Regions from separate parts of the Neptuniibacter sp. 2_MG-2023 genome, predicted to be linked through region 2. Evidence: predicted binding sites of a transcription regulator. Region 2 holds the regulator's gene; each other region holds the start of a gene.

Region 1 (10,727 bases), on a different contig from region 2:
CCCTAAAGATATGACAACCCCAACAGAGCGTTATGAGTATGAATACCCTAAGAGTGTCAAAATGCGCTCTTACAACCCTATCTCTAAAGGGCATTCCGGCCAGATTAAAAAGGCTGTGGATATGCTGTTGGCTGCCAAGCGTCCCGTTATTTATGCGGGCGGTGGTGTCATTATGGGTGATGCGAGTAAAGAGTTGATCGCACTCGCTAAAGAGTTAGGTTGCCCTGTTACAAATACGCTGATGGGCTTGGGTGGTTTCCCAGGTACTGACCCTCAGTTTATTGGTATGTTAGGTATGCATGGTAGCTATGAAGCGAATATGGCGATGCATCATAGTGATATGATTTTAGCGGTCGGAGCTCGTTTTGATGACCGAGTAACGAACGGTACCGATAAGTTTTGCCCAACGGCAAAAATTGTTCATATTGATATTGATCCTGCATCAATCTCTAAAACGATTAAAGCTGATGTGCCAATCGTAGGGCCTGCGCAAGCGGTCTTAAAAGAGATGTTAGAGCAACTGCAAGCGGCGAAAAGTACGCCATCTGCTGAAAGCCTGAAAACATGGTGGGAGCAGATTGAAGAGTGGCGTGGTCGTCATGGCGGTCGTTATAAAACAGATGACTCCAAGCAAATGAAGCCTCAGCAGGTTATTGAGATGCTAAGCAAAGTCACTAATGGTGATGCTTATGTTTGTTCTGATGTAGGTCAGCATCAAATGTTTGCTGCTCAGTATTATAAGTTTAACAAACCTAACCGTTGGATTAACTCCGGTGGCTTGGGAACTATGGGCTTTGGTTTACCTGCTGCAATGGGCGTTAAACTTAACTTTCCTGAAGAGGAAGTTGTATGCGTAACGGGTGAAGGTAGTATCCAGATGAATATCCAGGAACTATCTACCATTAGCCAATATGGTATCCCAGTTAAAGTTATCTGCTTGAATAACCAGTCATTAGGCATGGTACGTCAGTGGCAGGATATGAACTATGAGTCCCGCCACTCGCAGTCTTATATGCAGTCGTTACCTGATTTCGTCAAACTGGTTGAATCTTACGGTCACGTAGGAATTAAGGTTGAGCGTTATGAGGATCTTGAAGGCGCTATGCGTGAAGCATTCGCTATGAAAGATCGTATGGTATTCATGGATATCGCAGTAGATCCGTTTGAGCACGTTTACCCTATGCAGGTACCGCGTGGTTCTATGCGTGACATGTGGCTAAGCAAAACGGAGAGAACATAATCATGCGTCATATTATTTCTGTATTGATGGAAAACGAACCGGGTGCACTATCCCGTGTAGTTGGATTGTTCTCTCAGCGCAATTTCAATATTGAGTCGCTAACCGTTGCACCGACAGAAGATGAGACATTGTCTCGTTTGACGGTAACTACTATTGGCGATGACCGTGTGGTTGAGCAGATTACTAAGCAGCTGAATAAGCTGATTGATATAGTGAAGGTTGTTGACCTGACTGAAGGCGATCATCTTGAGCGCGAGCTTATGATGATTAAAATGAAAGCCAACAATGGTACTGTTCGCGCTGAGATTAAGCGTACGACAGATATCTTCCGTGGCACTATTATCGATGTGACGCCAAATACCTTTACCGTACAGCTGGTGGGAGCAAGCAGTAAGCTGGATGCTTTTATCGAAGCCTTAGGGACGTCCAATATTATGGAAGTTGTACGTTCTGGTGTATCGGGTATTGCCCGTGGTGAGAAAGTTCTGAGCGTATAAATTCAGACAAAGGTTAGAATCAAGCGGCATTCTGGTAACGGGATGCCGCTTTTTTTATGCCGCAACGATGTGTTTTAGTAGCGCTTTTAGTCTAGAGATCTTTATTTATTATTGGAGAGGAGGCTGGTAACTGACCGAATGTTAGGCAATGAGGAGTTGTTTAAGCTCGGATATTTTCTCGCGAGATATATCTAAATCAACTTTAATTGTTGTATCGGCAGCGCGTCTTCGTATCGTGTGATGTTTATCACAGGCAGGTTTGCGGCGCTCAGGACCTGAATAATTGACGCGCTGTTGTTGCACAAACCAGTCTTCTGCATGGTTCAGCGTAGGGAAATAGGGGCTAGTTCTACCCCCACTTTTATCATACCAATAATAAACAAATTGATAGTTACGAAAATCTTTAATGAGTTTTGGCATCGCTTTCTACAACAGTCAGAGCAAAATATGACTCGTATTCTATGGTAAGAAAGCTGAACAGCAGCTGATAATTGTTGGCTGTTTTAGAAAAATATTAATAAAACAGCCTATGGATAAGTTGTGCAAGGATTAGGGGAGTTATTCTTTATTATTTAACAGATGCTCATAACGTTTATCAGTGAGTGTTTTCATAAATGCAACTAGCGCATCTACGCGTTTATCATCAAGTGCTGGCCCTGTTTCTAACTCTTTGAGTGATAAGTTTTGCGGTACTTCAGGTGTAGCCCAAACCTGTCCTGTTTCGGGATTGATTTGGCGTTTACTACTGCGGCTGTTGTATTTATCGTAAAACAGAACAACAGTACGTAAATCTTGAAAAACACCGTTGTGCATATAAGGGGCTGTTACCGCGATATTACGCAGTGTCGGGACTTTAAATTTACCCGCTTGTTTAGGGTCATCAACCTGTGGATGATTGAGTAAGCCTGTATCTGCTGTATCAATAGGAACACCATTTTTCTTGCGTCCCTCAATATTGGTTGGAATGCCAATATTATGATATTCGTAGTTAGTGAATGTCTCTTGTGGATGACGCTGAGATTTATTCAGCTGATGGCATAGATTGCAGTTGGTGAATTGTTGGGAGAAAAATAGCGTGCGGCCTAATTCCTCCTGCTCTGTCATCTTATATTCGCCTTTTAAGTAGCGGTCATATTTTGAATCAAATGGTGCGAATAGTTCAGTACGTTCGAAATGGGCGATGCTGTCGGCCATCGCTGCATAACTGTTTTCCGCATTGGTGAAAATATTATCACCATAAAGTGATTTAAATGCAGAGAGATAAAACGGATTTTCCTGCAAACGTTTAACTATTACTCTTTTGTTGGGCATGCCCATCTCTATAGGATTCGTAGGTGGTCCTCCCGCTTGGCCTGCCAAGTTGCTTTCACGGCCATCATGAAACTGCCCTCCAATATATTTGCCTTCTTTATTGAATGTGAAATCCGGGCTAAACATTGCGTAGGCGGCTGTGGGGGCATTACGATCACCGAGTGAATGACCATCATCACCTAGTGAATAGGCACCTTGAACGCCATTGTCGCGAGGGTCAGTAAAAGCATGACTAGCGGAATGGCAAGTGGCGCAGGATTGAGTTCGCTTAAAGGATAGGTTGGTATCAAAAAACAACTGCTGCCCTAGCTGTTCTTTAGTTGGGGTATGTCGGGTATCATCTGTATCATTAGCATTACTGTATGTAGCAAGTAGTAATAGCAAGAAAGGCAAGATATTGTGGCGAGTGCGTATATGCATATGAAATATATTCGATAATGTGAATGTAATTGATAACCGTTATCAATAATACCCTTTTTTGAGATTTTATTATATTGATACCCATCAAATATTATAGATTCAGAACATCAATACGGTGTTTATCTTGGTATTTTTTAACAAAGCTGAAATGGGCTTAAAGGGTTAGGTGGAAGTTCGTGAAGTTTAAACAGCGTATGCTTGTGGTTGTCAGTCTGCTTATTATTGTCGGGTTCATGTTGACGGCTAGCGTCAGTTTTTATCTTTCTCGGCAAGCGGCCTTAAATTCGCTAGTTGAGCATGAGATGCCGTTAACAAGCGATAATATTTATGCTGAAGTACAGCGGGATTTAATTAAACCAAGAACGGTTTCCTCGTTTATGGGGAATGATACGTTTCTAGAAGATTGGATTTTAGGTGGGGAGAGGGACTCTGCGGCGGTTACCCGTTATTTAAATGAGATTAAACAGAAATATGGTGCGTTTACTGCTTTTATGGTCTCAGATTTAACTCGTAATTATTACTATGCTGGGGGGGTGCTTAAGCAGGTTTCGGAGAAAGATTCGCGCGATGATTGGTATTTTCATCTACGCCAACTACCTGGCGATAGTGAGTTAAATCTAGACCCTGATTTAGCGAACGGGGATGAATTAACTATATTTATCAATTTTAAGATTCGTACCTCTGATGGTACTTTTCTTGGTGCGACAGGGCTTGGACTTAATCTAGCAAGTATTACTCAGATTTTTTCTGACTATCGTGCTCGTTATGGTAATAACGTTTATCTCGTAACGCCGACGGGTAATCTTTTGTTACAGGGGCGTGCAGGGGCTGAGCCGCAAAGTCTTTATCAAAAGGTGGGTGTTAAATCTGTTGTGGAACAGGTTTTGTCTCAGCCCGAAGGACGTTTTTCCTATGTAAAAGATGGAAAGACCTATCTTCTAAATACTCGCCATATAGAAGAGTTAGATCTAATTCTCTGTGTTGAAGCGGAAGAGGGGCAGGTTGATGAGGCGCTTTTCCCACCGCTGTTTATTACCTTATTTGTCAGTTTTGTTGTGACGGGTGTTGTTCTCGCACTGCTCTTAAAAGCGATCAACCATTATCAGCAGGAGCTGGAGAGCGTTGCTTGGCAAGATCCATTAACAGGTCTGTTAAATAGACGAGCTTTTACGGAACGTTATGAGCGGATTAAAAGTGGTCATCTACGTAGTGGTAAGCCGCTTTCTTTGCTGATGATCGATGTGGATCATTTTAAAACGATTAATGATAGAGGGGGGCACTCATTGGGAGATCAGGTATTGCAGCATATTGCTGACTTACTGGATGATAACCAAAGACCCACCGATTGTTTAGGCCGTTGGGGCGGTGAAGAGTTTATCCTCTTATTGCCGGATACGGGTTTGGAACAGGCAGCGCAAATTGCTGAACGTATCAGAGCTAAGCTCGAGGAGCATCAATTAGTGTTTCAGTTGTGTCAGCAAGAGGTGACATTGAGTATTGGCGTGGCAGAGCAGCAAGGTCTGTTTGATTTAGATGCTCATGTATTGGCCGCTGATATGGCGCTATATAAGGCTAAGCAAGATGGTCGTAACTGTGTACGATTGGAAGAGTAATTACTTACGGTAGATTGTTTCGATTAGATGCCAGCCGAACTGGGTTTTTACAGGGCCGTGAACAATATGAAGCGGCTTTTTAAAGACAACATCATCAAAAGGTTTCACCATCTGGCCGCGTCGGAACTCTCCTAGATCACCAAAACGTTTGGCGGAAGGGCAAAAGGAGTGTTTTTTAGCCAATTTCCCAAAATCAGCCCCTCGCTTTAACTGCTTTTTGATTGCTTCTGCTTGGTCGCGTGTTTTTACCAATATGTGTCGTGCGCAGGCGCGATTAGCCATGATTCTACCCCTTAAAATATATCTTTCTATTTTACTGCAAAAGGGTATTAATTGCAGAAAGATTCTATAGACGGGTGACTGTGTTCACAGTAGTGGTAGTGTTGCGGTGAGTGTTTCGCTAATGGGTGCGCTAATTTTCAAGCTGAGTAGGGAGTCAGCGCGAGTGACGCCTAAGTTAAGTGCGGCAATAGGTTTGTTCCCTTCTGCGGCTTTTTTACAGAACCTGAAACCAGAATAAACCATCAGTGAGCTTCCAATAGTGAGCAAAGCATCGGCTTGTTCCAGTGCATCCAGTGCGCTAAAGACTGTTTCTTTAGGTACATTATCCCCAAAGTAAACAACGTCAGGTTTTAAAATGCCTCCACATTCAGCGCAGTCAGGCACTTTAAAGTGTTTAAACTGATCGGTTTCTAAGTCGGCATCGCCATCAGGTTTTGCTGTTGCCTCAAATATCTCAAATTGAGGGTTTGCCTGAGCACTGATTTCATGGATATAGGTTCGATTGTAGCGCTGCGAACATTGCATGCATTTTACTTTGTCGGAACGCCCATGCAGGTCGATAACCTGATGGCTTCCCGCTTTTTGGTGTAAGCGGTCGACATTTTGTGTAATGAGCAAATGGATATGACCTAGTTGCTCTAGCTTGGATAGGGCTAAGTGGGCTGGACTGGGTTGCGCATCGCGAATCATTGGCCAGCCGAGTAAACTCCGTGCCCAATAACGCTGACGGGCATAATGGCTGTTCATAAACTCGTGGTGTTGTACGGGAGCTGTGTGCTGCCAGTTACCCTGTTTATCTCTGTAGGCGGGGATTCCCGAGTCTGTGCTCACACCTGCGCCAGTCAGGACGACTAGCCGTGGGTGCTGGTTAATAAACTCGGCTAGCTGCTCTGCGTAGGTTGAGATATTCATCAAAATTGACTCGTAAACGGTATCTGTAGTCTACCTTATACGAAAAAACCGCGCTCTTGGTTTAGAGAGCGCGGTTTTATGTGTCATTCAGTCGCTATGAGTGAAACTAATTATGCACCAAATTTTGCTTTTGCTTCGATACGGCGACGGTGCAGAACCGGCTCGGTATAACCGTTTGGCTGTTTGCACCCTTCGATAACCAGCTCACAAGCTGCTGCGAAGGCGATGCTGTCGTCAAAATTAGCGGCCATAGGACGGTAAAGAGGATCGTTTTCGTTCTGGCGATCTACAACGGCCGCCATGCGTTTCATGGTTTCCATTACTTGCTCTTCAGAGCAGATACCATGACGTAACCAGTTAGCAATATGCTGGCTAGAGATACGTAGTGTTGCACGATCTTCCATTAAGCCAACATCGTTGATGTCTGGTACTTTTGAACAACCTACACCTTGATCGATCCAGCGAACAACGTAGCCTAAGATACCTTGTGCGTTGTTATCCAGTTCCTGTTGAATCTCTTCAGCAGACCAGCTTGGATTAGCTTCAACTGGGATCGTTAGAATGTCGTCTAAATTTGCACGAGGACGTGATTTTAGTTCATCCTGACGGGCAAAAACATCTACCTGATGGTAATGGGTAGCATGAAGAACAGCGGCGGTTGGTGAAGGTACCCATGCGGTATTCGCGCCCGACATAGGATGACCGATCTTAGCTTTCAGCATGTTTGCCATTTGATCAGGAATTGGCCACATACCTTTACCGATCTGTGCACGACCTTGTAGGCCACAAAGTAGACCGTTATCAACGTTCCAATCTTCGTAAGCACCAATCCAAGAGGCGGCTTTCATGTCACCTTTACGGATCATTGGGCCAGCTTCCATTGATGTATGTATCTCATCGCCGGTACGGTCAAGGAAACCTGTGTTGATGAATACCACGCGCTCTTTAGCTGCGCGGATACACTCTTTTAGGTTGACAGTTGTGCGGCGCTCTTCATCCATTATGCCCATCTTCATTGTGAAGCGTGCAAGGCCAAGCATATCTTCGATACGAGCAAATAGTTCATTAGCAAAGGCAACTTCTTCAGGACCATGCATCTTAGGTTTTACGATGTAGGTGGAGCCTGTTGTTGTGTTGCTAAATTTACCAGTGCCTTTCATATCGTGGATGGAGATAAGTGTTGTAATAACACCATCCATAATCCCTTCAGGAATTTCATTACCGTCTTTGTCCAAGATCGCTTCGTTAGTCATTAGATGACCTACGTTACGAACGAACATTAGACTGCGACCTTTAAGGGCGATGTTGGAACCATCTAGTGCAGTAAATTCACGGTCTGCATTAATGCGGCGAGTAAAGGTTTTACCCCCTTTACTTACTTCTTCAGTAAGATCGCCTTTCATTAGACCTAACCAATTGCGATAGATAACAACTTTATCGTCGCCATCAACAGCAGCAACAGAGTCTTCGCAATCCATGATAGCAGTCAGGGCCGCTTCCATGATGATATCTTTAATGCCGGCGGCATCTTCTTTGCCTATTTGGCTGTCACGGTCGATCTGAACTTCAAAGTGTAGACCGTTATTTTCAAACAGAATAGACAGTGGTGCAGAGGTCTCGCCTGTATAGCCGATAAGCTTTTGAGTATCCGCTAGTGTTGTGGTGCCGCCATTAGTCATAGCAACAACTAGCTGTCCATCAACGATAGTGTAACCGGCTGAATCTTTGTGTGAGCCTGTCGCTAAAGGTACTGCCTGATCAAGAAACTCGCGAGCAGCGGCGATAACTTTTGCGCCACGTGCTGGGTTATAACCGGCAGTTTTCTCGGCTCCATTCTCTTCTGAAACAGCATCAGTACCGTAGAGAGCGTCGTAAAGACTTCCCCAACGGGCATTCGCTGCATTCAATGCAAAACGTGCATTCATGACAGGAACAACGAGCTGAGGGCCAGCCATCGTTGCCATTTCAGGGTCAACATTTTCTGTTGTCGCGGTGAAATCTTCACCTTCAGGCAATAGATAGCCGATCTCAGATAAGAAACCTTTATAGGCTTCTAGATTGAAAGCTTGACCTTGGCGTTCGCGGTGCCATGCGTCGATCTGCTCTTGGATCGCATCACGTTTAGCTAACAGATCGCGATTTTTAGGTGCTAAATCGTGAACAAGTGCATCAAAGCCAGCCCAAAATTGTTCGCTAGTTACGCCAGTGCCTGGCAGTGCTTCATTGTTTACGAAATTATATAGAGACTCTGCAACTTGAAGGCCGCCGCTCTGTACCCTTTGACTCATAATTACTTGCCCCAGTTATATGTTCCGACAGTCCAGGTGCGAGGCAACCGTGAACTGAGTGGAGTAGAAACTGCTTTTGATTGCAGTTGTCATTGTGCAATGCAACAGTAGCTCAAAGAAGAAAAAAAGTCGCCTAACTAGATCCTAAAGTATGATAAGTACGCCTTATATTCGGTATAAGTTGAGCGAATAGTTATCGTGATAAGCTAGAGTTAAGGGAGTAACTTGTTGTTTTTCTACAGGGCTATTTCCATAGTTGTTTCTTCAGGAGTGTATATGGGTTTGTTCGAACGAGACTTATTGATTAGGAGCTTACCTGCCTACACAGATGCAGCCGCAGGTGTATTGAATGATCAAATTAGGGCTTATTTGAAAACTTATCAGCTGATGCCGTTGGTAAACCGGTCTAAATATAGAATAGGTCGTATTAAGCTAGATGGGATAGAGGTGACCCTTCAGTCCTATTCGCAGGAAAAAGGGAGCGCTTGCCGAGGAACCGTTATTGTTCTTCATGGGTATATGGATCATGTAGGGCTGTATAAACACCTAATTGATAGGTTGCTCAGGGATGGTTTTGATGTGTTGTGTTATGACTTAAGTGGCCATGGCTTATCGGATGGGGATCCTTTATCTGTGGAGGACTTTAAACATTATGCGACTCAATTAGCGGACCTGATCTCTTTTGTTAAATCTGATATTAGAGGACCTTTGCATTTGATTGGGCAAAGTACAGGAGGGGCTGTCATTATGGCTCACCAGTTGTTGTTTACACATGAGAATACGCCTCTTATTGGTGAGAGGGTTTTGTTAGCGCCGTTAGTTCGTTCATCTTCATGGCGTGCCATCCAACGAAAATTCCGCTGGCTTAAATATATAGTAAAGAGAGTTCCGAGAGGGTATAGCAACAACACGCATGACTTGAAATTTAGGCAATTTATTAATGAGGAAGACCCACTGCAATATAAAGAGATACCGGTGAATTGGGTGGGAGCTATGTTGGCATGGGGGCGTTGGATTGAATCCCATGAACCTGTGAGTGGGATTATTCATATGATTCAAGGAACCGATGATGACACGGTTGATTGGCGTTATAACCTAGCTATATTAGGGCGTTTGTATCCAGAATTGGAGCTAACGTTGATTAACGGTGCAAAACACCATTTAGTGAATGAAACCGAAATCTATCGAGATGAAGTGTTTGAAAAAGTGGGGCAGATTTTTGATCGTTGGGAAAACAAAAACGGGCACTGATCGCGCGCCCGTTTTATCTAAAGCCGATAAAGGCTTATCTTGTTGGTCGATCTATTAAAACAAGCGACGGCAGCGGATTGTGCCTTCGATCTGTTTTAAGTTTTCTAACGCAACTTTAGAACAATCAGCATCTACATCAATTACAACGTAGCCTACTTTTTCGTTTGTTTGTAGGTATTGGCTGCTCACGTTTACACTGTTAGCAGAGAAAACATTGTTAATCGATGCCATGATGCCAGGTACATTGTTGTGAACGTGTAGCAAACGGTGAACATTTGGATGCTCTGGCAGTGCTACTTCAGGGAAGTTCACAGAGGTAATTGAAGAACCGTTATCACTATATTTGATCAGTTTTTCAGCTACTTCGTAGCCAATGTTTTCCTGTGCTTCCATAGTAGAACCACCGACGTGAGGCGTCAGAATAACATTGTCATATTTACGTAGTGGGGAGATGAACTCATCATTGTTAGAGCGAGGTTCAACTGGGAATACATCGATTGCTGCGCCTAACAAACGGCCTGAATCCAGCGCGTCACATAGATCATCAATAACTACAACGGTGCCGCGAGCGGCGTTTAAAAAGATAGAGCCTTGCTTCATCTCTGCAAACTGGGCTGCACCCATCATATCTTTAGTTGATGCAGTTTCAGGAACATGTAAGGTAACAATATCACTAATATTTAGTAGTTCTTTTAACGATCCCACTTGTTTTGCATTACCAAGGGACAGTTTTGTAACGACGTCATAAAAGTAAACATCCATGCCCATTGCTTCAGCAATAACACTTAATTGTGAACCTATGCTGCCGTAGCCAACGATACCTAGTTTTTTACCACGAATTTCGTAAGAGTTTTTAGCCGATTTTTGCCATTCACCACGGTGGGCTTTAGCACTTTTTTCAGCAACGCCACGA
Region 2 (10,727 bases):
CTTACCCAACAGCCGTTCAGTTCGATCCTGAACTATCTTCCTCGGATTTAGTGACAACAGGACAGAACTCTGCCGACTTAAATGCGCCACTCTCTCTTTATGTGCACATCCCATTTTGCGCACACGTCTGCTACTACTGTGCCTGCAATAAGGTCATTACACGAAATCGTAAGAAAGCACAGCCCTATTTGGATACCCTGTATAAAGAGATGGCTCAGCTTTCCAAATGGTATAGTAATGACCGTCAGGTCACTCAGCTTCACTGGGGCGGCGGTACGCCTACTTTCATTAGCCATGAGCAGATGAGAGAGTTAATGCAGCAGATGCGGGCTAATTTTAATCTACTAGATGATGACTCCGGCGATTACTCTATTGAGATAGATCCAAGAGAAGCCACTGAAGAAACAATCCAAGTATTAAGAGAGATCGGTTTTAATCGCATTAGCTTAGGTTTACAAGATATAGACCCTAAAGTGCAAGAAGCTGTTAACCGTGTGCAATCGGTTGAACAAACTTCTGCCATTTTAGAAGAAGCTCGCCGCCAAGGCTTCCGCTCACTTAACCTTGATCTTATTTATGGCTTGCCCTATCAAACATTTGATGGCTTTAACGAGACATTAGATACCGTTATTGAGATGAACCCAGATAGACTCTCTGTATTTAATTATGCTCACCTGCCAGATCGTTTTAGGCCACAGCGTCACATCGATGAATCAACACTACCTAGCCCAGAGACGAAACTTGCTATTCTAGAATCAACTATCAGTAAACTACTCAATGCCGGTTATGTCTATATAGGCATGGACCACTTTGCTAAACCTGATGATGAATTAGCTATTGCGCAAAACACGGGAAAACTACACAGAAATTTCCAAGGCTACACAACACATTCTGAATGTGACTTAGTTGCCATGGGGGTATCTGCCATTAGTCAAATTGGTTCTGTGTACTATCAAAACCAGCATGAGATGCAAGCTTATACAGATACAGTAGAAAGCGAAAAACATGCAATTAAACGCGGCGTAAGCTTAACCCAAGATGACATTATCCGACGCCATGTCATCACTCATCTTATTTGCCATTTCGAATTAGAAAAAGCACCAATAGAGCAGCGCTTCGGTATCCAATTCGATCAGTACTTTGCCGATGCCCAGCAAGAGCTAAGCGCTTTTACCACCGATGGTCTTATTCAAATGGACACAAAACGCATTACCGTATCACCCGCCGGTCGGTTACTAATTCGCAGAATATGCATGGCTTTTGATGCTTATATACCAAAAGACCTTAGCTCACAGCGATTCTCACGGATTATTTAACTTTCCGTATTTACAGAAATATTACATAATCAAAATGTAGCCACTCGATTATAACGACAACAGGAATGTATTATGAGTGATAACAAGACAAACGAAGGGAAGCTGCGCAGTTTGCAGCAGGTTAGCTGTAACACTTGTAGTCTTAGCTCATTATGTCTCCCCGTTTCGCTTAATATGACAGAGATGGAACGGTTAGATAGGATTATCGATAAAAGCCGACCATTAAAAAAAGGGGAGCACCTATTTAACCAAGGTTCCGAGTTCACTGACGTGTATGCGATTCGAGCAGGGACCGTTAAAACCTACACCATCACAAATGAAGGTGAAGAACAGATCACTGGATTCTATTTTCCAGGTGAACTTGTTGGCATGAGCGGATTTGATTGCAACGAATACCCTGTCTCAGCAAAAGTACTAGAAACTACAACCGTTTGTGAAATTCCATTTGAGCGTCTCGACGATCTGTCGGGGCAGCTTCCGGAACTACGCCGCCAGCTTTTACGCACTATGAGTAAAGAGATTCGCGAAGAGCAACAGATGATGCTTCTTTTATCAAAGAAAAATGCAGAAGAGCGTGTAGCAACATTCTTGGTGAAAATATCGCAACGCTTTAAAGCAAGAGGCTATTCTGAAACAAGCTTCCGTCTATCCATGTCACGTAATGAGATTGGTAATTACTTAGGCTTAGCCGTAGAAACTGTCAGCCGTATTTTCACACGTTTCCAAAAAGCTAATTTACTGCGCGTTGAAGGTAAAGAGGTTCATATAGAAGATATAGAGCAACTCTACAGATTATCTGGAGAGATTATAGAAAGTGATGCGACTGAACCAGTAAGTGCTCAATGTGGTAAAAACGGCCACTGCTAAAGATCGATAAAATAAAAGAGCACCGGCATATTGACTACCGGTGCTCGTCAGTCGCACAAAAAGTAGCCATCTCAATGTGTAACCCAACGGGTTCATTAGACCTTTATCTCCCCTAAAATGCATTGAGCCAAATCAACAAGCAGTTTCCAAGGAGTTTTTAATGTCATACGACGAATGTTATGTGAAGTCAGTTATTCGAACCATCCCTGACTGGCCTGAACCTGGCGTACAGTTCCGTGACATAACCCCCCTATTTAAAGACCCGAAAGCATTGCGCATGATCTCTGACGCTTTTATTCAGCGTTATGTTGATAGTGATATTACTCATATCGCCTGCATTGATGCCAGAGGCTTTTTGATCGGCTCTATTATCTCCTACCATCTAAATATTCCCTTAGTTCTCGTCCGTAAAAAAGGGAAGCTTCCAGGCCAAACAATCGAACAAGAATATAAGCTGGAATATGGCACAGCGACCGTTGAAATGCAGGTTGATGCAGTTACTTCTGGAGACAAAGTTTTAGTTTTTGACGATTTAATCGCTACAGGCGGAACAATACTTGCGGCCTGCAGCATTATCAAAAAATTGGGAGCATCAGTATCAGAAGCCGCTGCACTCATTGACCTACCTGATCTTCAAGGTTCCAGTAAAATCCAAGATGCAGGTGTCCCAGTACATACGCTTCTAGCCTACGAAGGCCTTTAAACACTACAAGTGACCTCTAATAGAATACTGAAACGGCTTGCATATTTCTTTTAAGAATATCATTATAACTTAATTGACGAACAAGCCGTTTAGGTATTTCTATGCTCCGTATTATTATCGCCCTATTCCTTGCTAGCAGCCTTCTTAACTCCAGCAACCTATATGCAGAAGAGATCACACTAAAATATAAGCATCTCGACTTAAATGCCAACCTGCACCTGACAGAAGAGAACGGTTTTAACAATATACTTCTCATCACCCACGGCACACTCGCCCACAATGGCATGGAGATCATTGCCACATGGCAAGAGCTACTGGCTGATGAAGGCATGAGTAGCCTAGCTATCAATTTAAGTTTAGGCCTGGATAATCGGCATGGTATGTACGACTGTAAAACTCCTCACACCCATAAACATACCGATGCAATTCCTGAAATAGCTGCTTGGGTGGACTGGCTTAAAACACAAGGTAGCCAATCGATAATATTAGCCGCCCACTCCCGGGGAGGGAATCAAACAGCTTGGTATGCGGATACACACTCAGACCCTGTTATAAAAGGACAAATTTTAATTGCTCCGCAAACTTGGTCGGAACAATATGAAGCAGCGAGTTACAACAAACGCTACCAACACTCACTGCCAGATCAGCTAGAAAAAGCTATTCAATTAGCCCCAGATAACATGCTTACCAATACAGATTTTATCTACTGTGAAGATACGCAAGTAGCCGCTTCAAGCTTTGTAAACTACTATCAAGCTAACCCACGCCTTGATACTCCCACGCTATTATCTAAAACTACACTGCCAACACTAGTCTTCAGTGGCAGTGAAGATACTATTGTTGCCGATCTATTTGAAAAATTGGAAACTTTAAACAACGATGCGGTACAAAGCATTCAAATTGAGGGAGCTGATCACTTCTTTCGCGACCTTTATATGGATGAAGTTACTGAACATAGTTTAGAATTCATCGAACAACTATAAACACTCAGCCCCTACGCTGAGAATAAACGCCGGAATTTACATGTTTAGATTACTACCGATCTTTTGTTTAATAATCAGCCAAGCGATCTGGGCTGTGGAAATACCGAGAACAAAAGACTTACAGCAAGCCTATGTAGAGACTGGTAGAAATTCATCAGGTCAGGAAAAAGTTGTGATGCTCTTAGTCTCGCAACCTAATTGTAACTACTGTCTTCTTATTACCGAAGAGATCATCCATCCAATGCTTTTAAGTGGTCATTATGAGAGCACTACGCTCTTTAGCGAGCTTGAAATTAATACAGGAGGTAGCATTAAAGATTTTAACGGGCAACAGGTAGGCGCTAATACATTTGCTCAACGGTACAATGCATGGGCAACCCCAACACTGCTTTTTCTCAACAATAAAGGTGAGGAAATTGCAGAAAAGATGGTCGGCATCAACACCTTAGATCTCTACGGATACTATGTCGATAAGTCCCTTAATACAGCTTTTAAAAAAATAAATCCCTAAGCACCCTATTTAGATAATTAATTTCGTCATAAACCTATAATTTCCTCTTCCATCCACAACATTTCTTGCTACTATGCACTGCCTTTTTTCTATCAGGAGCTGCTATGTGGTTTAAGAATGTCATCTTTTATCGTTTAACTGAACCCTTCGAATACACACAGGAACAGTTACAAGAAAAGCTCTTGGAACAAACATTTACACCTTGTAAAAGCCAAGAATTGAGCCGTTATGGCTGGGTTTCACCTTGCCATTTAACAGAAGATCTACTCGCTCACCAAGTACACGGCATGTTTATGGTGGCTACCCGCAAAGAGGAAAAGATCCTACCCGGCGCCGTTATCAAAGAAGCCGTTGGTGAAAAGGTTGCCGTTATTGAGCGCGACCAAGCACGTAAAGTTTATAAAAAAGAGAAAGACCAACTAAAAGATGAAGTTGTGCTTGACCTCCTACCCCGCGCTTTCAGTAAGTTCCAACAAACCAGTGCAATTATACTTCCTAGCTTAGGCTGGATTGCTGTTGATTCTTCTAGCCACAAACGTGCTGAAGAGCTACTAAGCCACCTACGTGGAACGCTAGGTAGTCTACCTATAGTACTTCCTGATGTGCAGCAATCACCATCAGCCGTTATGTCCACTTGGTTAGAAAGTGACACTAGCATACCTGAAGGCTTTGAAGTGTTAGATGAATGCGAGTTACGCGATAATGTCCTTGAAGGCGGTGTTATTCGAATTAAAGGTCAACAACTGGAAGATGAAGAGTTTGTTGCCCACCTTGAAGCAGGTAAACGAGTAGTTAAACTTGCCCTTGAATGGGATGAACATCTGAAAATCCTGCTACAAGATGATCTCTCAATCAAACGCCTTAAACTCAGTGACCAACTACAAGATAAAATGTCCGATGAGGCCGCTGAAGATGAAGTCGCTCAATTTGATGCAGATATGGTTCAAATGGGCTTAGAGTTTGCCAAACTGTTCCCTGCGATTATTAAGGCCTTTGGTGGTGAAGCAAAGAGACCCTAAACTAATCGCTGCTTCCCAGCCATACTTAATGACTGGGAAAAGGTGTACAGAAAAACTTGGCTTTAATTCTTAAAAATAATTATAATATTAGAATATTCTAATTTAATGATGGTTAGAGACATGCAAAATAGCCCTGAACAGAACTTACCTAAACTACAATTTTTTCCTGCAGCTTTTTTCTCTGTAGTAATGGGATTAACAGGGCTTACCCTCGCTTGGGATAAAGCCTCTGTCGTTTTTGGTTTTACTGACGTGATTGCTCAGGCACTCCTTATTCTAAGTGCGTCAGTACTACTACTGATTGTTATCACTTATACATTAAAAGCAAAAAAATACCCAAACGCTGTTGTAGAAGAGTATCAACATCCCATCAAAATGAGTTTTTTCCCTGCGTTTTCCATTAGTCTTATTTTAATGAGTATCGCAACTCTACATGTATCTAAGGAGCTCTCATTATATTTATGGGGAACAGGTGTCACTATACACTTAGGTTTTACCATCCATGCTTTAAGCCAATGGATTCACCATCCAAAATTTAAAATCGAACATTCAACCCCAGCATGGTTCATACCTGTTGTCGGTAATATCCTGATTCCCATTGCCGGTGTTGAGCATGGTTTTATAGAGTTAAGCTGGTTCTTTTTTTCAATTGGGTTTATTTACTGGATTATTTTAAAGACTCTCATTTTTAACCGTATGTTCTTCCATGAGCCGCTACCACAAAAGCTGCTCCCTACCCTATTTATCTTAATCGCTCCCCCAGCGGTAGGTTTTATCTCATACATGAAATTAAACGCTGATCTAGACAACTTTTCGCGTATCTTATTTTATACATCGATGTTCTTAGTATTACTGCTTTTCACACAACTACCTAGATTCAGTAAAATAAAATTTTACATGTCTTGGTGGGCGTATTCTTTCCCTTTAGCCGCCTCAACAATAGCAACATTGGTGATGTATCAACACAATCCATCTCCATTTTTCCAATATATAGCTATTGTATTACTTACTTTATCTTCAGTGGTCATCAGCATACTTTTTATTCGTACAATACTGGCGATAATCCGCAACGAAATATGCCTTCCTGAATAAACCAAAGGGGGCGCTCCCACCTCGCCCCTTTTATTGACCTGTTTCCAGACAGAAAAATGCACTAAAAAAAATCACAACGAACCAATCGTCACCATAATGGAACAAAAATAAGCGTTAAAAAAATTTAAGTCATTAAAAATCAAAAGGTTAATGTTTTTGGCGTAATTCATGCTTTTGATTACAAGGTCTATAGCTTATGGGCCATTTACAATGACAAATGTTCCACTCTCTTTAGAAAATACATTATTGAAAGTATGCCGGGAAAAACTCACGGGTACCGTTTTCATTGCTTCCGAATCAAACCGTTCTGGGCAAATTGTTATCAATCAAGGTGCATTAATTGGATTAAATTATTGCGGACTAAATAACGAAGAAGCATTCAACACTTTAGTCAACAGCCAAAACCTGCGCTGCTCCTTTACTCCAGACCTGCTTTTCCCCATTGCAGAAAGCTTACAACCTGAGGCTGCATTACATCTATTAGAAAAGATAGGCTATTCTGAGGAAATCATTGAAACCGAACAAGCCCCCATTGAAGAGCCTGATGAGATAGCTGAGGAAGTGAATACCGTTATCTATAGGGGACAAGTAGTCGAACGAAAGAAAGATAAACCTAAAGCTGAAAGAAAAAAATCAGGCTTAGTTTATAGAGGACAAGTGATAAGTTAGGAAAACCTACCCTGTAGGCTTTCCTATGAATACTCTACTCTACCCCATCGCCTACAGTAGTCAGACCTAGGCTTGTCCAGGCTTGCATTCCACCACGATAATACTTCAGCTTTTCTGCTGGATAGTCAGCTTCTAGCATTGCTCGAATTAAGGCTGGCGTTTGTCCACACCAATAACCATTACAAAACATTGCTAATGTCTTAGCTTGGCTATAATCAAAGCTACCATCTTCTTTTTTAACTGCGCCAAACTCTTCCAAAGCATCCGCCGCTGTTTCCTCTTCTTCCATTACGGTATAAGGAACATTCATGCTGCCTGGAATCGTTAAACGATAATGCCAACCAACGGTGCGAGTATCTACAATTAAGATATTCTCATCAGTTTCCGCCTGTTGCATATAATCAACAAATTCACGTTCGCCAATAGTTTCAACATCATAAGGCTCAAAAGGTCTTATTGGCTGAGGCATACCTCGAAAGGTCGTGTTATAAAGCTCATTAATCGTATTATTAGGATCTTGATTACGCATAACCTCAATAGGCTCACCATCATGCTGAACAGTAAAAGACACAAGACCCGGCGCTATCATCGCCTTGCCTCCTTCAGCTATTACATGGGGAGATGAGATCAATGCCGCCACTAACGCAAAACGACCCACTGTGTGCTTTAACATGTCGAAACCTCTATTATTATAAGTTTATTCGGTATAGTTATAACGATTTTTGCACAAAAGCCTACTAATAGTCATTAACTCTAATATAAGACATTAGAATAAACTGATGGACGATTTATCGCTAAGAACAAATATAAAACGACACCTTTATAAAATAGAAACGAGATAAACCTCTCTATTTTAGGGTGAGTAACATATCAATCGTATATAAATGAGGATCCGCTTCTAAACCTTTTTGCTGACATTGATCTAAAAATTTAGCTTCCCGTTTTTCAGTGTCATGAAAACCAAAATCATTCCCTTCAAGACTCTGAATTTGTAACGTAGCCTTATAATAAAAAGCCAATACAATAGCGGCAGTCTTATCACCTTCATCAAGCAACACTTCCCAGCGATGACGATGATTCTGTATTTTCAAAGCTTGACGCTTAAGGTTCCATGCATAACGAAGTTCATCATAATAAGGACGCCCAACAAATCTAGAAAAAACACCGATCGTAATTAAAGCGCCTGTTAAAACACCTATTAAATTGATCATGGTGTTTGCTTGTTCTGGGTTCCCAAAATAGTTACGTAATAAAGCACTTAATCCTAAAGCAATCAGCGCAAAGATCAGACACAAAATCAGCGCAACCTTACGCTGTTTTTTCTTATAAATCGTTTTATCTATCTGTTTAAGTTCCACGTAACTACCCTATTAAACCTAATTATATGATGATGAATGAAATTAACTTGCAGTCAAAATCTGCCAGTGTAGACTTAGCGCCTTTAAAATAAAGGCCCTTTCTAACATAATCTAATGTATTCCGTAAAAGAGATTTTCTATAGTTTGCAAGGCGAAGGTGCACAAAGTGGACGCGCATCAATCTTTTGTCGTTTTAGCGGCTGTAATTTATGGTCCGGTCGCGAACAAGACAGGCAAACAGCTGTCTGTAATTTCTGCGATACTGACTTCATCGGAACTGATGGTCAAAACGGTGGAAAATTCAAAACTGCCGATGATCTCTGTACGTTTCTAAGCTCTTTTTGGCCTAAAGACAGTCATATTCCACCTTATATTATTTTTACTGGTGGAGAACCTGCTCTCCAGCTCGATCAAAACTTGGTCGATACCTGCCACCAGCATGGTTTTATTATTGCCATAGAAACCAACGGAACAAAACCTCTTCCAAACAACATTGACTGGGTCTGTGTCAGTCCAAAAGCCGATGCCAAGGTAATAATCACTTCTGGTGATGAATTAAAGCTAGTTTACCCTCAGCAACTTGCCCGACCTGAACAGTTTGAAGAGATGGATTTCAGAGAATTTTATCTACAGCCTTTAGATAGTCCAACCCGCCCTATCCACACTCAAGATATTATCAACTTCTGCTTAAAGAACCCACGGTGGAAACTGAGTCTTCAAAGCCATAAAACCTTAGGTATTGATTGAAACTAAGGTATTGGTTGGAACTAGGTCGCTACACTGTACGGTTAAATATCTGCCTAGATGTATAAAAACGGTAAGCGATTAATATAAAAGCGGGAATATTCATCAGAACGCCATAAATAAGCGCACTGGCAGCCATCTCCGAATTATGTAAAATCCCCCCCGTTATTAACAAGGCTATCGCCGCGTTTTGAATACCTACCTCTACAGCTAAACTAATACCTTGCTCTGTATTAAGTCGCATCTGACGAGCAATCCAATAACCTAAAAACATAGCTAAAGAAACGAGTACAAGTACGCTCGGCCCTAACTGAAAAGTTAACGCGGGTAACTGCTCCCAGTTCGTTTTTACTATACCGAAAACAACCAACACCAGAAAAAGACCTGCTAACGCTTTAACATAGCGCTCAATGCGCAGACAAAAAGCAGGCCAGCGATGATGAACTAAGGCGCCCAATAAAGCGGGAAGCACAGAGATCACCATCAACTTGACCATTGTAAGAACAATGGGAAACTCTATCGCCGCTTGTTCACCCATCCAGTAACTGACGGCTAAGGCCGTTAAAATCGGCATACTAATGGGTGTAATCAAACCAGAGATAGCTGTTAGACAAACAGACAGAGCTGTATCTCCCCGTGACAGATAAGTAATCATATTAGATGTCGCTCCCCCAGGTGCAAAAGTTAACACCATAATACCGACAGCTAGGGCCGCAGGGAGATCAAAAGCACTGACAACAACAAAACCTAATAAAGGTAATAACAAAAGTTGAGATAAAACCCCAACGAAGACAACGTTAGGTTGACGCCAAAGCAGCGAAAACTCAGGCACCCGCAAAGACATTCCAACACCCAGCATAATAGTAAAAAGTGCTAGAGGTAAAACCAGCTGTACGGCTATTCCATGTTCCATATTCAATCCTAAATTTTTAATAAAACGATACTAAGTTTTTGTTGGTTTTCATACAACATAAAAGGCAATTTTTTATACCCAATAAAACTCAAACACTGATGATATAAGGGATAGCAAAGGCTACCCACATACGCTGTGGATAACTTTGTGAGTTATTTATTTAAAACGTCATGAAACGCCTATTAAATAAGGCGCTCCGTCAAACTGATCATTTTTTGATCAATAACAAATTACCTCTTTAATATCAACATGTTAAATATGTCAATACTGTAATTTAAGGTTTTAAAATATGTATAGGAGAGACATTAATGAGTTACACAAATTAACAGTGTAAAAGGTATATTTTCAATAAAACAATGATTCGCCTAAACACCCCTAAATAGCTAGCATTATCCGGCAATTTCAAACAAAGCATTCAAATAACCTTCAATAACTACAAATAACCTATCTACCTTTACTTCTTGCTTATCGAAAACAATAAAACTGCTAAGATAAAGCTATCTTTGATCTTCACCCTCTGAGTTAAAATGGACAAATAATGCAACGAGATAC
Region 3 (10,727 bases), on a different contig from region 2:
ACTTCCCTATCCTGCTTGGATCAAAAACAGACGTGCAGAATACCTTTATGCAAATAAAGCTTATGCAGATCTTGTTGGTATTCCCGTTAACGCGATCAAAGGACGTACCGATCGTCAATTATTCCCTAAATTCATTCAAGACCAATTAATCGATTCCGACGCTCTTGTCTTCCACAACAAAGCGACAATAGAGCTAGATAATATATATCTTCACTCAACAGCCACAGATACCTATTGGCTAAGCAAATCACCTCTTAAAAACAACTGTGGTCACGTCACAGGCATCATCGGCCTGATGAAGCTATCTCCAACCCTACAAGTGAACGGGTCGACCTATAGCGAGCTGGCAACACATGCGATTAAACACAGCAACGAAGCGATCATTATTGCCGATACGGGCTTCAAAATAACACTAGTCAACCCTGCATTTATAAGAATTACTGGCTTTTCAGCCAATGAGATAATTGGCGCACCCGCCTCTATCATCAATGCTAATTGGCTCGCCCCCGAATTTATGGAAAGCATTAAACACCAACTCCACTACCACGGCTATTGGGAAGGAGAGACTTGGAATCGCAAAAAAGATGGCCAACTCTACAATGAAAAAATAAAAATATCGGTTATTCGTTCAAGTGATGGAAAGATATCCCACTATATGGGGCAATTCACTGACAATACAGAACAAAAACAGACCCAAGATAAACTAGAATTCTTAGCATTCCACGATGCCTTAACAGGCCTTGCCAATCGTGCTTTATTTCTTGATCGTGTCAGCCAAAGCATCCAGCAATCCAATCGTAATAACACTCGATGCGCTGTTATCTATTTAGATTTAAATGACTTTAAACCTTTAAATGATACATACGGTCACCCTTTTGGGGATAAAGTACTAATCCACGCAGCTAATACAATTAAAGAAGCCGTCCGAAAAGTAGATACGGTCTCGCGCCAAGGCGGCGACGAGTTTGCCGTTTTACTCGAAGAGGTTGGCTCCGTTGAAAGCGTTGTCGTTGTTGCACAGAAAATCATTACCTCACTAAGACATACCTTTGTAATTGACAATATTAAAGTTAATCTCGGCGCTAGCGCTGGTATTTCAGTTTACCCAGAGCATGGCGATGATGCGGACAAACTAATCAGCAATTCTGATAAGGCAATGTACGCTGCAAAATCACTAGGCGGTAATGGTTATTATTTATACAAATAAAACCCAAGCCACTTTCGGTTTAACTATACCTCACACACAACAGAGAACTTCCCACTCCCTTAAGATCTAACGTTGTCCAGATCGTCTTAACAGATCAAGCCATCCGAAATAACAAGTAAGTCAAAACTGAATTATTTCCATGAAGCAATGACTTCAATTGAATAAAAATCAGTCAGCCCTCTAAAAAATGGTCAATACTTAATCAACAGAAATATTCAGCCTTAGGAGGAAGTGATGACTGTAAATAACACCCAACCCACAACAACACCCAAACGCCACCGCCCCTCCTTTACAGGCGATGGGCCTGAGCAAAGTATCATCAAACGAAGATCGAGCTCTAAGCAACAGGCCCAGAAATCATATTTACAAACCCTGCTCTATCATTCGATACTCAGTCATTTCAATAAAATTTTTGCGCTAGAGCTGTCCGATACCCCGCTCGATTTAAATTATGAAGCGAAAGATGTAACAAGCCCCGAAGTCATTGCAACAGATATACTTTCAACAGCAATAAACCTTTTTATCCCCTTCACTGAGTACCATACGGAGTTAAATGAATCTTCCGCTCTCGATTGCTTCATTAATATGACTAAAGAAGCGCTTCGTAATGGGATTATAGAGACAAGAGAAGTGCTTGATAGCAAACAGCTCCTCGAAGGAAAAATTGCTTGGCAAGTAGAGGAAATAGAAGAGCAACTCTATGCGGAGCTAAGTGAGTACAGCCAGAGCTTTGGTTACTGCTGCGATGATGAGAGCAACCTAGATAATGAATCAGAATTGATGATCAAGCCTGATGATATATGGGATGATGAGCTTTTGAATAGACTAAGAATGTAAACGATCGGTTAAGATATTGGTAAAAATATAGTGCCGCTTTATATGCGACACTATATAGACCAAGATTTAATGCAACTCATCATACTTTTTGCGAATAGCGACCAGTTTTGGTTGTATATCAAGCGGGGCATAATTCATAGCTTGCTCAAAAAGATCTTTATTTTTCTCTGAAAGCCTTTCCTCTTCGCTCATTGCCGATAGCTTCTCCATCGCCTCTGTGAATTTAGGATGTACTTTGTCGGTAGCTGCCATATGGAGCCCTCCTATGCTGATCCTGCACTAAAATATTCATACGTTAATGAAACCAAATATCGGCTGCTTTTACATTTTAACAACAGCCATCTATTTGAACAGACCTTTCTTGAACTTATCTATTTTGGTTTCAATGATCGCTGCTGCTTACGCTTTGGCTTATTAAATTTTTGGCTTTTAGGTTTTTTGCCATTAGCGGCTAAATCCGTTGACCGCTTACTTGCTGACGAAGCATTTCTCTTCGTCTGCTTAGCTCCTCCTTTGCTCCGAGAAAGTGTTTTTTTTGTATTTTCCTCCTCAGCAGGTACTAAGCTATTTTTACCATCCCCCACCAGATGAGCAAACCCCATCTCTGGAAGTTTCTGACGCAGTAACGGCCAATTCACAGGATCATGGTAACGCAGCAATGCTTTTTGTATCTTTCGCTGATCATCATTCTTAGGTGTATAGAGTTTCTCGCTTTTATAGGTTACTTTTTTCAGCGGATTTTTATCTGAGTGATACATCGCCGTTGCTAGAGACATCGGCGAAGGGTAAAACGTTTGCACCTGATCAACTTTAAACTCATTACGTTTAAGCCACTGAGCTAAGTTGACCATATCCTCATCCTCGCACCCAGGATGAGCTGCTATAAAATACGGGATAAGATATTGTTTTTTGCCCGCCTCACGGGAAAAACGCTCAAACATCTTCTTAAACGCATCATAGGTCCCCATCCCTGGTTTCATCATCATTGATAGCGTGCCCTCTTCGCTATGCTCAGGGGCAATTTTGAGATATCCCCCAACATGATATGTCACCAGCTCTCGTACATATTCCGGATCCTCTACTGCTAAGTCATAACGCAGACCCGATGAGATAGATACTGTATGTACGCCCTTCACTTTACGTGCTTTTCTATAAAGCTGAGTCGTTGGACTATGATCAGTATCTAAGTTCTTACAAATAACCGGATATACACAAGAAAGCTTACGACAAGAAGACTGGATCTCTGGATCATTACAGTTAAGGTGATACATATTAGAGGTAGGCCCCCCTAAATCTGAGATAGCGCCCGTAAAGCCTGGAACCTTATCTCTTATCTCCTCAATCTCATTAATTACCGATTCATGGGAACGGCTTTGGATAATTCGCCCTTCATGTTCGGTAATTGAGCAAAAAGTACAACCACCAAAACACCCCCTCATAATATTAATAGAGAATTTAATCATATCGTAGGCAGGAATTTTTTCCTGTCCGTAACGGGGGTGAGGTATACGCTGATACGGCAAACCAAACACTTGATCCATCTCGGAGGTGGTCAATGGAATCGGTGGAGGGTTAACCCACAATTCACGATTACCGTGTTTTTGCACTAATATGCGAGCATTATGGGGATTTGATTCTTGATGTAACACCCGCGAAGCATGAGCATACAGCGCCGGATCCTTTGATACCTTTTCAAAGGAAGGTAAACGAATATAAGCCTCGTCTGGCAGTTTCTCTTTACCCTTTAAAGGTGCAGGAACAATACGCAAAGGTTGAACCGTATTGTCAGCATCATCCTTTTTATCGCAAGTTGCTACATCTTTATATTCATAAGGATTTGGTAGATCTTCAATATAACCCGGCCAATCGATACGTGTAGAATCAACCTCAATATAATCAGCAGGAATCGCTGAAGAAAGAATCGTTGTACCACGCAGATCGTTAATAGCTTCAATAGTTTCGCCATTAGCTAAGCGATGGGTTAATTCAACAATCGCTCTCTCCGCATTACCATAAAGCAGAATATCCGCTGTCGCATCCATCAATACAGAGCGGCGAACCTTATCACTCCAATAATCGTATTGAGCTATCCTACGAAGACTCGCTTCAATACCACCTAAAACAACCGGTGTATCTCTGTATGCTTCTTTACAACGCTGACTATAAACAATCACGGCTCGATCGGGACGCTTACCTCCCATTCCACCAGCCGTATAAGCATCATCATGACGCATACGCTTATCCGCCGTATAACGGTTAATAAGGGAGTCCATATTCCCTGCGGTAATACCAAAATATAAATTTGGCTGACCTAATGCTTTAAAATCATCCGCACTTGTCCAATTGGGCTGCGTAATAATACCGACCCTAAAGCCTTGAGCCTCCAACAGACGCCCCATTACAGCCATGCCAAAACTAGGATGATCTACATAAGCATCCCCTGAAATGATAATAACATCACAGCTATCCCAACCAAGCTGCTCCATCTCTTCTCGAGTGGTAGGCAAAAAAGGAGCTGGCGCATAACATTCAGCCCAGTATTTAGGATAAGAAAATAGATCAGGGGCTTTGATTTGACTCATATAGGAGGTATAGACCGGAGTAAGTGACTAAGAAAATCTATTTTCTCAGAAACTAGAGGTGACTCCCAGTGAAAACCGCTCACATATGAAAACTTTACTGAAGAATCATAGATTGCTGGGCTTCTGGATAGGTTATTGGAGTAAATTTAAGCGGCTTTTCACGTTCAGACAAGTAAATCGCAAGATCACCTTGCTCATCAATAGAAAAATACTCCGCTGAAGTCAGTAGGGCTAAATAACGATTTTCATGGTACATGATAGGACTAGAGCAGCGCTGCCGTGTTAAACGGGCTTTATCAATTTCAAGAAACACCGACAAAGAGGCATAAGCGCTTTGATATAAGTTACAGCCAGCATAACCCGATAACCGATTATTACTATTAAAAACCAGAGTCGTTTCGGTCGATGGTGGAATACCCCGTCCAGAAATATCCTCTGCTCGCCAATAAGTATTCTTCAAAACAAGCTCACTAAGCGCATGCAAGACAACAGGGGCATCATCGACAATGGGGAGTACTTTCTCGCCCTCTAATACCCTTTGCGTCCCAATACTCGCCGTCACCTTGATTTTTTTGACTGAGGCCTGCTTGTCCGCTTCAACCGGTAGCTCATAGTCATAAGGTAAATAGCCACCCTCTTCGATCACCTCGGATTTAACGCTATGGTCATTATAAATTAATGAAATCTCAACTTTCGCAGATTCTGGCAGGTGTGATAATGGCTGCGCATCGATGATGACAGAAGTGCCATCACTCTTATACATAGAAGGCTGTGACAGGCATCCAGAGAGGATAAAAGAGGAAACTACAGACAGTAGAGTTACAGGTATAAAGCGCATTCTTCAATTCCGTTTGAAGTAAAAAAACAGGGTTAGAAAGGATATATAAAAGACCTACAGACACCAGATAGTAGCATACCGCTACTATCTGGCAAATAACCCATTAACTATATATCGCTTACATCAAACTCCACGAGCGGAGAGACATCAAGATCATAATCGATGCCTTCAATTCCAAAGCCAAATAATTTTAAAAATTCATCTTTATAAAGCTGATAATCGGTCAAATCGAACAGATTTTCTGTGGTAACTTGAGGCCAGATTTCGCGACAGGCATTTTGAACTTCATCTTTAAGCTCCCAATCATCCATGCGGAAACGGTTACTCTCATCCATAACAACCGATTCACCGTAAAGACCCGTAGCAAACAAGCGCTGAACCTGCTCCATACAGCCTTCATGCAAGCCTTTCTCACGCATCACCTTGAAGCACATAGCCAAATACAACGGCATAACAGGAATCGCTGAACTCGCTTGAGTAACGACCGATTTAAGAACACCAATATTCCCCTGCCCGCCTTTAACTTTTAGCTTAGCATCAATTGCAGACGCTGCTCGATCAAGATCTTGCTTAGCTTTACCTAAAGCACCATCCCAATAGATCGGCCATGTTATATCGGAGCCTATATAGGAATAAGCCACCGACTTACAACCTTCAGCCAGAACGTCGGCTTCTTCGAGTGCATTGATCCACAATTCCCAATCTTCACCACCCATAACGGTAACGGTTGCGTCGATCTCTTCCTGGGTAGCCGGCTCAACTTCAGCACTAATAATGGCATCTTTATTAGTATCAATAGCCGTAGACTGATAAGGCTTACCAATAGGTTTCAAACAGGAGCGAACAACCTCTCCTGTATCAGGCATTTTTCGCACAGGCGAAGCAAGAGAATAAACAACTAAGTCAACTTGCTTCATCTCCTCTTTAATCAATTCGATAGTTTTGGCTTTAGCTTCATGGGAAAAAGCATCACCATTCAAACTTTTTGAATATAAGCCAGCCGCTTTCGCTTCTGCATCAAATGCCGCGGAGTTATACCAACCCGCTGTACCCGTCTTACGTTCTGTGCCCGGCTTTTCAAAGAAAACGCCTATAGTCGCCGCACCTGAACCAAACGCCGCAGCGATACGTGATGAAAGGCCATAACCACTTGATGCACCAATAACGAGAACACGTTTAGGTCCGTTGGCAATTTCACCTTTACTTTTAGTATAGGCAATTTGTTCACGAACATTGGCTGCACAGCCCTCAGGGTGTGTAGTAGTACAAATAAAACCGCGAATTTTTGGTTTGATAATCATGCGTAAACGGGTCTCAAATCCAGTAAATAAAGTTGATTCGTAAGATACATGAAATAGCACAAAATTTACAGCGTCATATCAGGGCTAAAAAACCAACAAAAACACCTAGATTGTAATATTTAATGTTTATAACCATAGTCAGCCAGCGGATTAGCCAATTCTATCGAATTGTTACCTCTGCTGTTTTCTATTAGCTATTCATCCGTAATATTCGTTATTATCACACTATTATTGACGCTTATTTAAGGAATTACCCAATGTCCGATTTACATGGTTATTACTTAGAAGACCTTGAAGTAGGAATGAACGATTCATTTGCAAAAACCATCACCGATGCCGATGTTTGTCTGTTTGCAGGTATATCTGGCGATACAAATCCAGTACATATCAACGATGAATACGCAAAAACAACAATGTTTGGTAAACGCATTGTTCACGGTATGTTTAGCGCAGCTCTTATCTCCACTGTAGCAGGTACAAAATTACCAGGACCTGGCGCCATTTACATTGATCAACAGATCAAATTTAAAGCACCTGTTTTCATTGGCGATACAGCTAATGCAGTCCTCACCGTTGAAGAAATTGATACGCGCCGCAAACGAGTCAAATGCAAAACAGAAGTTTATGTGGGCGACAAAGTAGTTGCGACTGGTAGCGCCACATTTATGGTTGATAAACGCGACGCGTAAAATTACCGATACGATTAAGCACCACTTCTTTTATAAAATGGTGCTTATCGTTTTTTCTATATTAAACAGGCAACCCTTCACTCCTCCTCTTCCCATCAAAAAAGCAGCCATTAAAGACCGCTTAATTTTTTAGTGCCAACTGACCTAAATCAAATCAAATCTTTAATTTATACTTTAGTTCATTGATAAGTTTTTACTGTCCCGTAAAATGTGCGCAAAAAATAACAACAAGAAATACGGATATGAAACGAATTCTTATTAGTGCCTGCATGCTCGGAGAAAAAGTTCGCTTCGATGGTGGTCATCACTTAATTAATCACCCGAAACTACAGCGCTGGCGTGAAGAGGGACGTTTAGTGCCCATCTGCCCTGAAATATCAGGTGGATTAGCAACCCCACGTCCTCCTGCTGAAACCCAGTGTAAATTCCCGATACTTATCACCACAAAAGAGGGGCAAGATGTAACGCCCCAATATTTAAGTGGTGCAGAAAAAACCCTCGAAATAGCCAAACGTGAAGGTGTAGTTTGCGCCTTAATGAAGGCCAAAAGCCCCTCATGCGGCAACAATCAAATCTATGATGGTAACTTCACAAACACCTTAACGGATGGTGCGGGTGTAGCGGCAGCTGAACTCTTAAGAAACGGCATTCCTGTTTTTAATGAAAAACAACTTGCAGAACTCTTTGCTTTTATCGAAGATTCAGAAAGAATCACCGCTTAATCATTTTTCCGCAGAGGGTAGTAATGGAGCAAGAACTTCAAAATGAGTTAGAAACAATTACTAAGCTTAGTAATATGGTTATCGAATTTTTCGTCAACTATAGCTTCCAAGTAATTGGCGCCATTATTATTTTCCTATTGGGGCTCATCGTTGCCCGCTGGATAGCAAAAATTGTCCTAAGGCTGTGCGAAAAGAAAAATGTCGATGTTACCTTAAGCCTCTTTATTTCCAGCTGCGTTAAGCTCCTTATTATCGCAATGGTGCTTATTGTTTGCTTAGGAAAATTTGGTATTAGTGTCGCCCCCTTCGTGGCCGCTATAGGTGCCATTTCATTAAGCTTAGGCTTAGCATTACAAGGGGTTTTCTCCAACTATGGCGCAGGTTTCACCATTATAATAACCCGCCCTTTTGTTGTTGGAAATACTATAAATATCAACAATATATCTGGAATAGTTAAAGAGATACGTTTAGCTTACACTATCCTTGATACAGAAGATGGAGAGATGATAACCATCCCCAACAAGCATATTGTTGGCGAAGTTATCGTCAATTCATTTCAATATAAAATTGTCGAGTCTTACGTTGGCATCAGTTACCAGTGCAGACCTGAAGAAGCAATTAACGTAATCAACCACGCCCTTACACAATTTAATGAGATTCCAACAACCCCAGCACCTCAAGTAGGCATTGAGGCTTTTGCCGACTCATCTATCAATATTGGTTATCGCTATTGGGTGCCAACTGAGCGCTATTTTGAGGTTCAATATCAGGTTAACTTAGCCGTATACAATGCATTACAAGAAAACAAAATAGTCATTCCATTCCCGCAACGAGAAGTCACTTTGACTCAAGCAGCTTCATAACTTTCATTTTTACTTGGCAGTTCAAGCACTGGCACCTACAATGTGCCTCGTTTTGTTAATGAATTCTTTGATTGAGTAATAATATGCGCACAAGCCAATATCTCATTTCCACGGTTAAGGAAACTCCATCTGACGCAGAAGTCGTTAGCCATCAGCTAATGTTACGCGCAGGTATGATTCGCAAAGTTGCTTCAGGCCTATACAGCTGGCTTCCATTGGGATTACGCGCCCTGCGAAAAGTAGAGCGAATCGTACGAGAGGAGATGGACAAGTCTGGCGCAATGGAAGTCCTTATGCCTGCGATTCAACCGGCTGAACTTTGGGAAGAATCAGGCCGCTGGGAGATGTATGGTCCAGAACTATTACGCGTCAAAGATCGTCACAACCGCGAATTTTGTGTGGGCCCTACGCATGAAGAGGTAATTACCGACCTTATCCGCCGCGAAATCAAAAGCTATAAACAGCTACCTGCTAACTTTTATCAGATTCAAACGAAGTTCCGCGATGAAATACGCCCCCGTTTCGGTGTAATGCGCTCACGGGAATTTATTATGAAGGATGCCTATTCCTTTCATGTAGGTACTGAGTCGCTACAACAAACTTACGAACAGATGTATCAAACCTATAGCGCGATCTTCAACCGTTTAGGTTTAGACTTCCGCCCAGTATTAGCTGATACAGGTTCTATTGGCGGAGCCACCTCCCATGAATTTCATGTATTGGCTGAATCAGGCGAAGATGATATCGCTTTTTCAAACGTTAGTGATTATGCGGCCAATATTGAATTAGCCGAAGCGCTCTCTCCTGCAGGCGAGCTTGCAGCACCGACCACTGAAATGACAATAGTAGATACGCCTAACGCGAAAACTATTGAGGAACTGGTTACTCAGTTTGATGTTCCTATCGAAAAAACAATCAAAACATTGTTTGTTGTGGCTTCCGATGCCTGTGAAGCAGATTTCGTCGCTCTATTGGTTCGCGGCGATCACGAACTCAATGAGATCAAAGCAGAGAAATTACCTGAAGTTGCAGAGCCTCTAGAGTTTGCGGAAGAAGAGCAAATTCGCAATTTAATTGGTGCAGGCCCTGGCTCTCTTGGCCCAGTAGGTTTAGAGATTCCTGTGATAGCCGACCGTACAGTGGCTAAAACATCAGACTTCAGCGCTGGTGCTAATATAGACGGCAAGCACTATTTTGGTATCAATTGGAACCGCGATGTAGATCTTCCACAGGTCGCTGATATTCGTAACGTCGTCGAAGGTGACCCAAGCCCTTGCGGTGAAGGCTCCATTGAAATTAAGCGCGGTATTGAAGTCGGTCACATCTTCCAACTTGGCCAAAAGTACTCTGAAGCTTTAGAAGCTAAAGTCCTCGACCAAAATGGTAAATCTGTCGTTATGGATATGGGCTGTTACGGCATCGGTGTATCACGTGTTATTGCTGCAACCATTGAGCAAAATCATGACGAGAGCGGCATTATCTGGCCAGAAAGCATTGCGCCTTTCCATATTGCACTTATCCCTCTTCAGTACGACAAATCGGATGATGTAAAAGCATTAACCGACCAGATGTACAAAGATCTGCAGCAAGCAGGGTATGACGTTATTCTGGATGATCGCGACAAAAAGACCAGTCCAGGTGTGAAGTTTGCAGATATGGATCTTATGGGGATTCCTCATCGTGTTGTT

The links. The regulator FNR, encoded in region 2, switches genes on or off when oxygen is low (the NO sensors DNR and NnrR bind a similar motif). The targets are predictions, from matches to a motif close to TTGATNTANATCAA.
Region 1: Q4486_RS06900 (cytochrome-c peroxidase) is a predicted target of FNR. The motif match lies at 3,543-3,556, and genes of this name have one in related genera.
Region 3: Q4486_RS04465 (DUF523 domain-containing protein) is a predicted target of FNR. The motif match lies at 7,594-7,607, and genes of this name have one in related genera.

What each region holds. Positions count from the first base shown of each region.
Region 1 is NZ_JAUOQC010000005.1:127,748-138,474, reverse strand. It holds gene Q4486_RS06915 (acetolactate synthase 3 large subunit) at 1-1,240, shown strand, start outside; gene ilvN (acetolactate synthase small subunit) at 1,243-1,737, shown strand; gene Q4486_RS06905 (hypothetical protein) at 1,879-2,157, opposite strand; gene Q4486_RS06900 (cytochrome-c peroxidase) at 2,296-3,468, opposite strand; gene Q4486_RS06895 (sensor domain-containing diguanylate cyclase) at 3,645-5,081, shown strand; gene Q4486_RS06890 (peptidylprolyl isomerase) at 5,082-5,363, opposite strand; gene Q4486_RS06885 (NAD-dependent protein deacetylase) at 5,448-6,275, opposite strand; gene Q4486_RS06880 (malate synthase G) at 6,386-8,563, opposite strand; gene Q4486_RS06875 (alpha/beta hydrolase) at 8,840-9,814, shown strand; gene serA (phosphoglycerate dehydrogenase) at 9,869-10,727, opposite strand, start outside.
Region 2 is NZ_JAUOQC010000002.1:141,942-152,668, reverse strand. It holds gene hemN (oxygen-independent coproporphyrinogen III oxidase) at 1-1,316, shown strand, start outside; gene fnr (fumarate/nitrate reduction transcriptional regulator Fnr) at 1,389-2,183, shown strand; gene Q4486_RS03225 (adenine phosphoribosyltransferase) at 2,344-2,886, shown strand; gene Q4486_RS03220 (alpha/beta hydrolase) at 2,988-3,869, shown strand; gene Q4486_RS03215 (thioredoxin fold domain-containing protein) at 3,910-4,380, shown strand; gene rdgC (recombination-associated protein RdgC) at 4,485-5,399, shown strand; gene Q4486_RS03205 (SLAC1 anion channel family protein) at 5,520-6,491, shown strand; gene Q4486_RS03200 (hypothetical protein) at 6,702-7,160, shown strand; gene Q4486_RS03195 (rhodanese-like domain-containing protein) at 7,195-7,833, opposite strand; gene Q4486_RS03190 (DUF3087 family protein) at 8,009-8,518, opposite strand; gene queE (7-carboxy-7-deazaguanine synthase) at 8,633-9,265, shown strand; gene Q4486_RS03180 (bile acid:sodium symporter family protein) at 9,294-10,175, opposite strand; gene Q4486_RS03175 (cation diffusion facilitator family transporter) at 10,714-10,727, shown strand, end outside.
Region 3 is NZ_JAUOQC010000003.1:118,992-129,718, forward strand. It holds gene Q4486_RS04430 (diguanylate cyclase) at 1-1,207, shown strand, start outside; gene Q4486_RS04435 (DUF5610 domain-containing protein) at 1,442-2,044, shown strand; gene Q4486_RS04440 (hypothetical protein) at 2,111-2,296, opposite strand; gene Q4486_RS04445 (YgiQ family radical SAM protein) at 2,416-4,626, opposite strand; gene Q4486_RS04450 (META domain-containing protein) at 4,721-5,464, opposite strand; gene fabV (enoyl-ACP reductase FabV) at 5,572-6,765, opposite strand; gene Q4486_RS04460 (MaoC family dehydratase) at 7,023-7,454, shown strand; gene Q4486_RS04465 (DUF523 domain-containing protein) at 7,697-8,176, shown strand; gene Q4486_RS04470 (mechanosensitive ion channel family protein) at 8,200-9,039, shown strand; gene Q4486_RS04475 (proline--tRNA ligase) at 9,123-10,727, shown strand, end outside.